DNA from 4 places in the Furfurilactobacillus curtus genome. Region 2 is predicted to be linked to each of the others. Evidence: predicted binding sites of a transcription regulator. Region 2 holds the regulator's gene; each other region holds the start of a gene.
The links. The regulator NrdR, encoded in region 2, represses ribonucleotide reductase genes. The targets are predictions, from matches to a motif close to ACACNATATATNGTGT.
Positions count from the first base shown of each region.

Region 1 (3,142 bases), 180 kb from region 2:
TGGATGAAATGCCAGCTGATACTGGGTGGGATACAGATCCATTTACACCAACCTTAAAAGATGGGCGTTTATACGCCCGGGGTGCTTCTGACGATAAGGGACCAGGAATGGCCGCTTATTATGGGTTAAAGATCGTGTCTGAACTCGGGTTGCCCCTTAAGCGTAAGATTCGTTTTATTGTTGGGACAGATGAAGAATCCGATTGGACAGGGATGAATCGTTATTTTGAAGTCGAACCAGCGCCGACCTTAGGCTTTTCACCGGACGCAGAATTCCCAATTATCAATGGTGAAAAGGGAAACATCACGGTGAAAGCGACGTTTGAAGGTGGTCAAGATGCTGAGGCTGATAACACGTTAATTTCATTTGTGTCTGGTGAACGAGATAATATGGTGCCTGCCCAGGCGGATGCGGTGATTACTAGTGGCGATAATGAGGCTTTGGTCAGTGATTTTACTGCCTTCTTAGATCAGGCGCCCGTGACCGGTGAAGTGACCATCGAGGAAGACGGGATTCACCTGCATGTCGATGGGAAAGCTTCTCACGGGGCAATGCCGGAAAATGGGATCAATGCTGGTACTTACTTAGCCGCCTTTCTGGCTGATCAATCCTTTAGTGGCGCAGCAATCGACTTTTTAACATTTGTACGCGATGATGTTCATGATGATACAGTTGGTGCACATCTAGGTGTTGCTATTACCGATGAGGTCATGGGGGCATTGTCATTGAACATCGGCATCTTACGTTTTGCTGAACAAGCAGGTCAGGTGACCTTGAACTTCCGCTATCCAAAGAATACGACTGCTGAAGCCCTCACTGATGCTGTTATAAAAGCTGCTCAAGCTCACAATGGTACGGCTAAAGCTGGTCGGGCCATGGTGCCGCATTATGTGGATGCCGAGGATCCGATCGTTAAGACCCTGTTAGACATTTACCACGAGCAAACGGGATTACCAGCCAAAGAAGAAGTTGTTGGTGGTGGCACATATGGTCGGTTGATGAAACGGGGGGTCGCATTTGGCGCCATGTTCCCAGATACGCCAGACACGATGCATCAACCCAATGAATTTATTCCGGTGGATGATTTATATCGGGCCGCAGCCATTTACGCGCAGGCCATTGCCGAATTAGGTAATCAAACGGATGCCGATTAGTTTGAACTTTTAGTGCCCAGTTACCTAAATAAATCCCCCGCAACAGACTCAGTTTTCGAGCTGTTGCGGGGGATTTATTTGTGTCACTAATGAAAAGCTTATTTACGAATTGCTGCCAGGTGGTCATCAATTTCAGCTAAGACTTCTTGGATATTTTTAGGATCCTCTAAATCGTATTTTTGTAGATCAACCTTCATTTTTGGCGATGCATCATATTCGCTATACCAATCCTTGTACGCTGACCACATTTTGTAATAATAGTCGCGTAGACCAGGGTCATCATCAAACTGTTCATAATCGCGACCGCGCTTTTTAATCCGATAGAGGATCGTTTCAAAGTCAGTTTCTGAATAAACCATTAAGTCGGGTGCCTTCTTAGGCAACTCTTGCAGTTCATTCATCATATTGTCCAGCAATTTCAGATAGACATCAAGTTCAGTATCCGAAATGTTGCCTTCCTTATTGTTTTCTTTTGTAAATAAAGCATCTTCATAGATCGACCGGTCGAGGACGTTGTTGTCGTCAGCTAGGGCTTGTTTGATCATTGAAAAACGTTTGTTTAAAAAGAAAATCTGGAGCAGAAAACCGTATTGCTTTGGATCCTTGTAGTATAGGGGAAGGACCGGATTATCACCAACCGGTTCAAAAAAAGCTTTTGTGTGTAAGTGATCTGCGATTAATCCAGTCAGAGTGGTTTTACCAACCCCGATCATGCCTGCGGTAATTATCACCATGATATCTCCTCATTCAAGTTTTTTAACACTACCACATATAGTACAACATTTTGGGATTGACTACCGGATGTGTTGCTGACAATTCATCGAATAAAAGAGCGCCAGACAAGGCGTCTGACGTTCAAAAAAATTATTCCTTTGGCGTGTGGTCGTTAGCCGTTTTTAATTCATCACGAATTTCCATCAATAGTTGATCCGTTTTTGTGTCTTCAGCCTGATCTGCTTCTTTTTTTGGCATAAAACGATTGATCGCCTTCACCATTAGGAAGACAACAAACGCGATGATCAGAAAATTAATGACCGCGTTGATGAAGCTGCCAAACCGAAAGCTAGCCCCGCCTAGTTTGACGACCCAACTTGAGAAGTCAATGCCACCTGTAAATAAACCGAGGAGTGGATTGATTAAGGTGCTTACCAATGACTTAACGATCGCGGTGAACGCAGATCCAATGATCACCCCAACGGCTAGATCGATCACGTTGCCCCGCGCAATAAATGTTTTAAACTCTGACCACATACTTAATAAACCCTCCCATTTGTCAATTTGGTTTAGATTTATTGTAGCGAATGCGAGCAGTTGTGACCAGTCTGCTGATTAAAATAGTGTGGGCTAGCTTGCTTACAGGTTAACGATAAATTTGGCATCGTGCCCAGCGTTAATGGCAATGACGTTATTGGCTACAATTTCGGCCATTGCATCACGTGCCTCGACTGTTGCATTACCAATATGGGGAGTTAATACGACATTATCTAACGCTTTAAAACCATCAGCGACATGAGGTTCGTCGGTATAAACATCAAGCGCTGCACCAGCAAGTTGATGATTTTGAAGGGCCGTTAATAAAGCTGCTTCATCAATAATTGGGCCTCGGGCTGCATTAATTAACACGGCACTAGATTTCATTTGGGCCATGGCATCCGTGTCAATGAGGTGGCGCGTCCCATCAGTTAACGGTACATGGACGGTGACGATGTCGGCGGCACTGAGAATTTCTGGCACCGTTGCATAGGTCGCATCCAGAGCAAGTTCGGTTTCACTCGGTAATGGCTTACGTTGGCTGTACAAAATATGCATATCAAAAGCGTGTAAACGTTTAGCCACTGCTTGGCCAATGCTGCCCATGCCAATGATGCCGACTGTCTTACCAGCAAGCTCGTGCCCCAAGAAAAATAAGGGAGCCCAACCGGCAAAACCAGTGTTACGCATGAGTCGGTCACCTTCTGCAATTCGATGTAGTAGTGCCAAAATCAAGC
Region 1 is NZ_BAAHXU010000001.1:63,429-66,570, forward strand. It holds gene pepV (dipeptidase PepV) at 1-1,154, shown strand, start outside; gene ACYQ0Y_RS00445 (deoxynucleoside kinase) at 1,253-1,888, opposite strand; gene mscL (large-conductance mechanosensitive channel protein MscL) at 2,019-2,405, opposite strand; gene ACYQ0Y_RS00455 (2-hydroxyacid dehydrogenase family protein) at 2,508-3,142, opposite strand, start outside.
Region 1: the regulator NrdR is predicted to act here: its motif matches at 1,917-1,932, upstream of ACYQ0Y_RS00445 (deoxynucleoside kinase).

Region 2 (3,142 bases):
AAGGAAGCTTGTTCGATCATCTTGGGCATGGAAACCGCATGCACACGCTTCTTCAATAAGGTGCGCTTTTGCGCTAACAGCGTCGCCTCCGTTGGGACATAGGTAACTTCAATGTAATGATCGCTGACAACCAACTGAGGTTCATAACCCGGTGCAAACACTTGGGCACCAGCGCGGACCTTATCACGTTGACTGACAAACTCATAAAGTTTAGACCCATTGCGTTCTAAGGCATCATCAGCTAATTCCGTTTGATGGGTTTGAATAAAGGACTGGACTTCGCCATCATTTGCCGCATTGGCGATCAGCTGCTGATAGTCCGAATTAAGATTCTGCCGATTTAATAAATCGCGCATGGATTTACCTAAATCTTGCATTATGACCGATCCTCCTGACTTTCTTTAGCCTTGGATAAACGTTGCCGCAATTGAGCGATTTCATCAGCCGCCTTGCCATCACTGTTGGCAGATGAACTAGCCGTTTGGTTCCAATCGGGCAATTGTTCCCGGGATTTAGTTGGTCGGTTCCCAGACCGATTCTGCTGACGGGTCGCCTGCGCTTGAGCAAACGCCTGCATGTGTTTAACCGCTTGTTCGGGCGTCTGAACCTTGGCTTTCGCCCAATCATTTGCCACGCGATCAACACTATTTTGATACAACACATTCTGATCACGATCAGCAATTAAGTAATAGATCAACATATTCACGACGCTGGGGGCAAATAACTGACGTTGCATAAAGGTACTCAAAACGCGCTGCTCACCGCTCGTCACATATTGATTCTTTTCTTGTTTTAAGACCGCCAGAAAATCAGCAGGAGCATAAGCCTTAACCGCCGCTAATATTGCATGCAGTTCATCAGTTCCTTGTGGGCGCACTGGCGCTACTTGAGCATCTGTTTGAGACGAGGCTGACGAGGGTACCGATGCTATCTGTGTGCGCTGTTGCTGAAACTGATCGACCACCATGGCCCTAAAACGGTCGGGATCAAATCTGTTTGTGGTCACACTGGTCGCCTTCACAACTAGGTTCGCCAATTCACGCTCGTTTAACCCGTAGAGTAGTGCTTCAGCTTGAAGTAAATCTTGCGCAGAATCGACACTTGTGAGGTCAACCGATTCTCGTTTTAGATACTCGCCTAATAAATGAAAATCCAGTGAAGCCGCCTCATCCGCTCGCGGTTGTTGAACAGATTGGGTCGAATCAACCGATTGAGCTGGACGCTGCGCCAATTGCTGCTCACCAACGTGATAAACACTCAAAAAGTCCGCGGAAATATTTTTGAAGTGGCCTAAATCAAGGTGACTGGCATTAAAGTAGTCAATAAGCTCAGTGTACCGCGCTTGCCCGACATATTGAAACAACAACACGCTCAATAAATCATCGCGAAAAAAGGTCTGCGCATCTAATGGTTGATGCAATTCATAGATATACAAATCCCCCAATGCATCTTGCTGATAGTAAGAATTTAACAGTCCTAACGCTTCGAGGCGTTGGCGGCTCGCCTGGAAATGTGGCAAGTCTAAGTCAGTCCAACTTAATAACTGACTGTGAACACGACGATTGGATAGTTGTGGTTGCTCACTGATGAAAGTTTGCAAAGCGTTGTATAGGCCAAAAGCATTATTACCCAATATCGGTTGATACAAGCGTTGCCAGACATTGGTTGTTAGTTGAGCGCGACTGGGGTTGATGACGATGAAACCTGCGCGCGGTGTTAAAGTTGGCAAAGTATCGGCCATCGTTTGCAACTCCTTTCCATCACCTAATTAATGATTGGCGTCTCTTTTTTTATCCCGGTCAACCATTTCTTTTAATTCATCCAAAAAGACACCCATGTCTTTAAACTGGCGATAGACACTAGCAAATCGGATGTAGGCAATTTCGTCCACATCTGCCAGATCATTCATGACATATTCGCCAATCAATTGACTTGAAATTTCATTTTCTCCTAATGACCGAACTTGCGCGTCCACATTCTCCACGACCCGATTCATCTGTTCCATGGTAACTGGACGTTTTTCTGCTGAGCGAATAATCCCGCGAAGGATCTTATCTCGATTAAACTCTTCGCGCGTCCCATCCTTTTTAATCACAAGTAAAGGTGCAACTTCAGTGCGTTCAAATGTTGTAAAGCGAAAACCGCACTTTTCACATTCTCGCCGTCGCCGAATCGCCTGACCTTCAGCGGTCGGTCGACTATCGACAACGCGTGTTTCCTGATGATGACAGCGTGGACACTGCATAATTTATAAAACTCCTTTATTTCATTGCCACTTCCTGATTGTGATAAGTCGACCAAGTTAACGTGAAAAATCACTTAAATGATCAAGTAATTCTATCACGTGCTGTTTTGTCGCTTCAATGGTGCCAGTATTGGAAATAACGAAATCGGCCAGTTTCTCCTTGTCAGCCAAAGGCATTTGGCTCGCGATCCTAGCGCGTGCTTGTGCGCCATTTAAATGATTACGCACCATTAACCGATCTCTTTGTACATTTTCAGGCACGGTAACGACTACAATCACATCAACCATCGATTCGTAATGTTGTTCCAACAATAACGGCGCATCTAGGATAATTGCCCGTGGCTGAACTAGCTTTGCTTTTGCCACAGCTTGCTTGATTAGATCTCGAATAATCGGTTGAACAATGGCATTTAATTTCGTCATTTGGTTTGAATCATTGAAGACCAGATTGCCAAGCTTACTACGATCCAATTCACCGGTGTTCGTGAGTATCTTGAGACCAAATTCGTTGACGATTTGCCGTAAACCCGAACTTTTGGGCCGTACGGCTTGTCGGGCAATCTGATCGGCATCAATGACATAACAGCCGGCTTCTGCAAACAAACGAGCCACGGTTGACTTCCCTGTCGCAATCCCACCAGTTAGTCCAATAATTGCGGTCATTTATTTAGTGCCTCGTTTCAGCCTGCCCGCCGCCTGTTGATCAGGCAAGCATAACTTTTGTTCTTGTGGACAAAAGGTGGTACCCCGTTCAGCAACTTTGATTTTAACCATTGTCGCGCCACACCGTTCACACGGTTGTCCTACGTGACCATAGGCGTGTAATTGATTCTGAAATTCGCCAGCGTGACCCAGAGCACTATACGTAAAGACCGTTGTGCCATGAGCTTTGATCGC
Region 2 is NZ_BAAHXU010000001.1:240,505-243,646, reverse strand. It holds gene dnaI (primosomal protein DnaI) at 1-377, opposite strand, end outside; gene ACYQ0Y_RS01360 (DnaD domain protein) at 377-1,741, opposite strand; gene nrdR (transcriptional regulator NrdR) at 1,769-2,245, opposite strand; gene coaE (dephospho-CoA kinase) at 2,303-2,908, opposite strand; gene mutM (DNA-formamidopyrimidine glycosylase) at 2,909-3,142, opposite strand, start outside.

Region 3 (3,142 bases), 600 kb from region 2:
CATTTTGTTTTGAATAAAGTCACTGGTCCTGACGAATATACGGCATTGGTGAATAATAACTACTATACTAATCGACTTGCACAACATAATCTGAGACTGGCAGTGATTTTTGCCAAACAATTACAGGCGGTTGGATCAGATAAATTGGAAGCACTAGGCGTCACAGATAAAGAGTTAGCTGACTTTTCCCATAGTGCTGATGAAATGTACTTGCCATTTGACAAGGAGCTCGGTGTGAAAATGCAAGATGATGGCGCATTTAACATGCCGATTTGGCCATTTGACCAAACACCACGGGATGATTATCCACTGCTCTTGCACTATCATCCATTGCGCTTGTACAGTCATCAAGTTAATAAACAAGCAGATACTCTGATGAGTGATTTTCTTTTTCCTGAGGACCAAGACATTGAACAACTCAAACGAGATTTTGATTATTATGAACCAATTACTACCCATGATTCATCGCTATCCCGCGCTATTTTCAGTGTTCTAGCTAACCGAATCCGCGCCCATCATAAAGCCTATCGGTATATTGCTGAATCGATGCTGACGGATCTAAATAACAGTCAAGGTAATTCCCAAGATGGCATTCACGTAGGTAATATGGGAGCTAGTTGGATGGAAATGGTCTTTGGTGTTGCTGGAATGCAGCGAACTAAGAGCGGACTGGTTTTCAGTCCGCATTTACCGACGCAATGGATGGGCCTGGGCTTTAAAATTAAGTATCGTGACGAACAGGTTGAAGTTCACGTTACCCGCAGTCAGACTCAGTTTACGTTAGTGCATGGCAATGGTTTGACCTTAACGTGTGACGATCAGAAGGTGACGTTAAATGAATCGACACCAACCGTTGTTGTGGACTTAGTAGATAAGTAATGTAGAAGAACGATAAATTAAAAAAATGATCCGTTCAGGGTACGCGGCGAAGGTGCGCACAACGCTCTGATTGGATCATTTTTATTGATCAAAATTTATGATTTAAGCCTAGCAAGCTAATTATTATGCAATGCCTTATGTTCAGCAAAGTAGGCAGTTTCAAGCTTGGCTTGAGTAACTTGATTTTTCTTGTTGTACCATGGGGAAATCGTAAAAGCAAGAAAGTCATTGATTAGATAAACTGAACTATTTACAAACATAGCTAATGTTGCATCCCCTTGACGGAATGAAACGGCCCACAGAACCATTTGTGCCAGACCTGATGCCACCCACCACAGGTATTGTTGCTTAAAACGCAAAAAGCAAATCACACCAGCGCAAGCTGAAATGCTAAAAGAGATTGCATCAATCCATGGCCGCGGGTCATTAGTAAAGGTACCGATGAGAAAGCCAGATAAACCGTACGTTAGCAAGGTCGCTAGGATGGCAATAAAGGTTGTTTGCCAAGTGAACGAGCGAATCTTGCTAACCATATTTTGATTCCAAGACGGGCTCATTAAGACGGGTAGATCTAAAGTTAGCATGTAAACCAACTGTTCACCAATAGATAAATAATTCTTGGCCGCAAAACCGACGTAGATAAAACATAGGGCGGACAAGATACCCAACAACCCATTGACGCTTTTAGCCTGATTGATTGCTAAGATGCATAGTACACCAAGCGTTGTCCCAACAAAGGTAACTAAGCTAACCCAACTAAATGGGTTAGAAACAAGGGTCATAACTTGAGCACCTAGCGAAAAGCCAAATAGCCAATATGAAGCTGTGTGCCAGCCCGTTAATTGATGTGCGAGAAACTTGAAATAATTTGTAACCTGTTGCATGAAAAGATCTCCCCTTGTTTTATATTGTGGCGATTACATGAAAATCATGAAATTAAAAACGCACGAGAAGTATCTTAGCATCCCTGATTCTAAAATAAAAATGTGATTAAACTGCTTATTGCATATAGCATTTTCTTAACTAAATAACGCGTTAAAGGACGTCCTGACAAGAGCTGACCACATTATCGGTTGAACACAAGATATTGTGAAAATAAATTTTAAAAATCTATATCTTGTGGTCAAAACGAATTGATAACCTCTTTTATTGCACGTGAAAACCCCCTCAATTGAGTGGGGGGTCAATTGAGGGGGGAGAAACCAAGCTTAATTAGAACTAGATCAGCTGGAAACTGAGTTGTGGTTCGCGTAGTTGTAAAATTTGGCCCAAATGGCTGAAGCGAACTTGGAGCTTTTTTAGGCCAGTCAGATTAGTGTCCAGAATTTCAATCTGGTAAGCGGAGGCGGGATTGGGATGGACTAAGTTAAACGTAATGTACTTCCCTTTAGGGAAATGGACGCGATGATGACCTAGTTCGTTATGAAAAATTGTAATCATAAATTTATCCTCCTTACTATGTGATTTACCATAACAATAAATAAATGAAAATGATAATTATTTGCTTCTAAATGACTGATTTTAATTGAGAAAAGTCGTTATAACGGGTTGTGTTTTCAAAAGTAGTTCGCTAATATAGTAAGGTACTCTTTGAGTTAGTTTGATTTGCGCCTGTAGTGTAATGGATCGCACGTAAGATTCCGGTTCTTGAAATGGGGGTTCGATTCCCTCCAGGCGCATTATTAACACTTCTTTTTACAGCTAGTTTATTTGGCTAATTCCTCATGGTAGTAGGAATTGGCCTTTTTGCTAGACCATTTTTGCCACGGCTGAACTCATTACCAGCAAGTGATGACATTGAAAGAGGCCAACGGACTATAGCCATAGTAGAAAGTTATTTTGTCGAGTTCCGCCAACCAAATCTATGTGTTTAACCCAGCTGGCATTCGCTCTGCGTGTTTCATTTTGGCAAAACTTTGCTCAACAATTTGGAGGGATGTATGCAGACTGTTGTAAACGTTTTCATAAACCTTTATACTGACTTTGGTAAACTTTACTAAAAAAGTGGAGGCCGAAGACAGATGAATTTCGAACAGAAGACGATGGGAACATTGAAGAATGGTGAAACGGTTGACCAGTTGACGTTAACTAATGATCATGGCGTTTCAATTCGCGTTTTAACTTTTGGGGCTACATGGCAGGGCTTTGACGTCCCCAATGGTCACGGTGGACAGGCCAATTTATTGGTCGGCTATGATCAATTAAGCGACTATGAAGCGACACCATTTTATGTTTGTAAGACAGTAGGGCGCGTCGCTGGTCG
Region 3 is NZ_BAAHXU010000001.1:841,106-844,247, reverse strand. It holds gene ACYQ0Y_RS04320 (glycoside hydrolase family 65 protein) at 1-879, shown strand, start outside; gene pnuC (nicotinamide riboside transporter PnuC) at 996-1,763, opposite strand; gene ACYQ0Y_RS04310 (hypothetical protein) at 2,098-2,319, opposite strand; tRNA gene ACYQ0Y_RS04305 (tRNA-Arg) at 2,487-2,558, shown strand; gene ACYQ0Y_RS04300 (aldose epimerase family protein) at 2,901-3,142, shown strand, end outside.
Region 3: the regulator NrdR is predicted to act here: its motif matches at 1,957-1,972, upstream of pnuC (nicotinamide riboside transporter PnuC).

Region 4 (3,142 bases), 1.6 Mb from region 2:
TATTAGAAGCCGCATCAATTTCGATAACATCATTCAAGGTGCCATCCGTAATTGCCTGACAAATTTCACAATGGTTACACGGTTCCCCGTCCTGCTGGTTGGGACAGTTAATCGCCTTGGCAAAAATCTTCGCCGCTGACGTCTTTCCGGTCCCCCGCGGGCCACAAAAAAGATAGGCGTGACTAGTCTGATTCGTCATAATGGCATTTTTTAATGTTTGCGTAATGACTTGTTGCCCAACAATTTCGTCAAATCGTTGCGGTCGCCACACGCGATAAAGTGCCTGATAGCTCATGCGATCCGTCTCCATTCTCCGATTAAACCAACAAAATTCTCTTAACAGTATACTGGTTTTTGACGTAAATAAAAAGCGTTCAGCCCATGGCCAAACGCGTTAATGTCTTATAAACATGAAGCACAAACCGCCGCAGACTTAGTGCTGCTACCTTCCGGTCCTGACACAATTCGTGAGGGCGACCTTGCCTCATGGCCTTTCGGCAACTATATATACTACCTTACTCATCCCAAAATTGCCACCACTTTGTCCGAAAACATCCCGATAAAAATTAATGTTGTCGCGGCTTAGGCTTACCACGCCCCAAACGAATTGCTTTAAAGAACGTTTGCATCAAACCACTAGCAGCTTCAGCCATGATGCCTTCATGAACCTCAACTTGATGATTGAACCGCCCATCCTCCAGCAATTGGTAAAGCGAACGCACCGTTCCAGCTTTAGGGTCGCGAGCGCCAAAATAGACCGCGCCAACCCGCGCATTAATGATTGCGCCACTACACATCGGACATGGCTCAATGGTGACAAATAACTGACAGTCCGACAAACGCCACGTCTTTAACGTGTGATTGGCTTCACTGATGGCCATTATCTCAGCATGTAAAGTGGCATCTTGGGCGTGCTCCCGCAAATTATATCCGCGACCAACAATTTGGCCTTCATGCATCACGACCGCGCCAATGGGAACTTCGCCCACGCTACCAGCAATCCGTGCCTGCGCCAAAGCTTCTCGCATGCCAAAGTCAATTTGGTCGTCTGTCAATTCGATGCTTTGACGATTGCTCATGCCGCTGGCTCCGTCAAAACTGACCGCAAGATATAGTAGCCTTTATCTTTTTTGACCACTTCACAATTACCAAACGTCGCGGCCATTAGTTTCTTTGCCGATGGTGCGCCTTGCTTTTTTTGTAGCACCACCGTTAAGGCACCACCAATAACTAAATGACCTTGGGCACCGGTGATCATATCGTCAACAATTTGCTTGCCAGCCCGCACCGGCGGATTCGTTAAAATCGCTGCGTACTGTTCGGTGACCGCTTCATAACGATCTGACGTAAAGATGTGAGTATTGGTTAATTGATTTTGTATTGCATTTCGCCTGGCCAGCGCTAGCGCACGCTCGTTAACATCGACTAAATCAAGTTGTCGCTCCGGGTAGGCTGCAGCCACTGCTAGCCCAATTGGGCCGTAACCACATCCGAGATCTAAAACCTTACCTGACGGAACGTGGTCTAGATCAACGGTGCTTAATAAAACACGTGAACCATAGTCAACCGTGCGCTTTGAGAAAACACCATTGTCCGTGGTGAAATGCAATTCGTGACCTAATAATTGAAAATTCCACGTCGCTTCGTGGTGGACTGTCTCCGGATTTGGCGTATAATAATGATTATTCATTGCTTGTCATTGACCTCATTTCTGATTTTATTTTACGGGATTGACGCTCACTTGCAACGCGAAAAAAATTTAAAATCGACCAGCCTTACTCGCACACCATATCTTGTGGTCATCTTCAAAAAGACGACACAAAATGTGGTGTTTTTAGTTGCATTTACGGTGGCAGACTTTATACTAATAGTCATCAAGAAGTAATTTACACCCGCAGAGAGGAAGTGGCCATTATGGCTAAAGTAACGGTTTTTACGAAGGATAATTGCATTCAATGTAAGATGACAAAGCGTTTCTTGACCGAACACAACGTGGAGTTTGAAGAACGTAATATTAATCAGCACCCTGAATTAATCGACTACTTAAAGGGTCGAGGCTTTCAAGCAATGCCAGTGGTTGATGCGAATGGTTTGGATGCTGTCTCTGGTTTCCGACCAGACGTACTTGCTCGCCTTGCGACCGCATAGTTAAAGACACAAGTCGTAATTTCTGGCGCACGTGAACGTTGCGTGCGTCTTTTCTTTTAACAAAAATCTGGAGGCGTGGCTGGCATGGCTTTAAAAGACTTAACTGATGTGACTTATTACGACCTAAATAACGAGATTAACATTCCGGTGAACGGTCAAATTCAACTCGACAAGGACCAACAAGCCCTCGATGCGTTCATCAATGAAAACGTCAAACCCAATACAATGACGTTTGGTTCGTTGCGGGAACGTTTCGACTACTTATTAGATCATGAATACATCGAACGGGACTTCTTCGAGAAATACGATTTTGCCTTTGTCGAAAAGTTATACGACTACTTACGCGCCCAAAATTTCCACTTCAAGACCTTTATGGCTGCTTACAAATATTATGCGCAATACACCTTACGGACCAATGATAACCAAACCTATTTAGAAAATTTCATTGATCGAGTCGCCATGAATGCCCTTTTCTTTGCCGACGGCGATGAACAATTAGCCATGGATTTAGCTGATGAAATCATCCATCAGCGTTACCAACCGGCCACCCCTAGTTTCCTAAATGCCGGCCGGGCCCGCCGCGGTGAATTAGTCTCCTGTTTTGTCTTATCTTTAACCGATGACATGAACTCGATCGGACGGGGCATTAACTCTGCACTTCAGTTGTCTAGAATTGGTGGCGGCGTTGGCATTAACCTGTCAAACTTACGGGAAGCTGGCGCCTCCATCAAAGGCATCGCCAACGCTGCTTCTGGCGTCGTACCAGTCATGAAGTTGTTGGAGGATTCTTTTTCCTATTCGAATCAATTAGGCCAACGCCAAGGTGCCGGGGTCGCTTATCTATCTGTCTTTCATCCTGACATCATCGGCTTTTTGGGGACGAAGAAAGAAAACGCCGATGAAAAAGTTCGAGTCAAAACGCTCTCATTAGGGGTTACAATTCCTGATAAGTTCTATCAGTTAGTCGCTGATGACGCTGACATGTACCTCTTTT
Region 4 is NZ_BAAHXU010000001.1:1,806,741-1,809,882, reverse strand. It holds gene dnaX (DNA polymerase III subunit gamma/tau) at 1-295, opposite strand, end outside; RNA gene ffs (signal recognition particle sRNA small type) at 405-491, opposite strand; gene ACYQ0Y_RS08420 (nucleoside deaminase) at 567-1,079, opposite strand; gene ACYQ0Y_RS08415 (class I SAM-dependent methyltransferase) at 1,076-1,690, opposite strand; gene nrdH (glutaredoxin-like protein NrdH) at 1,915-2,148, shown strand; gene nrdE (class 1b ribonucleoside-diphosphate reductase subunit alpha) at 2,233-3,142, shown strand, end outside.
Region 4: the regulator NrdR is predicted to act here: its motif matches at 1,784-1,799, upstream of nrdH (glutaredoxin-like protein NrdH).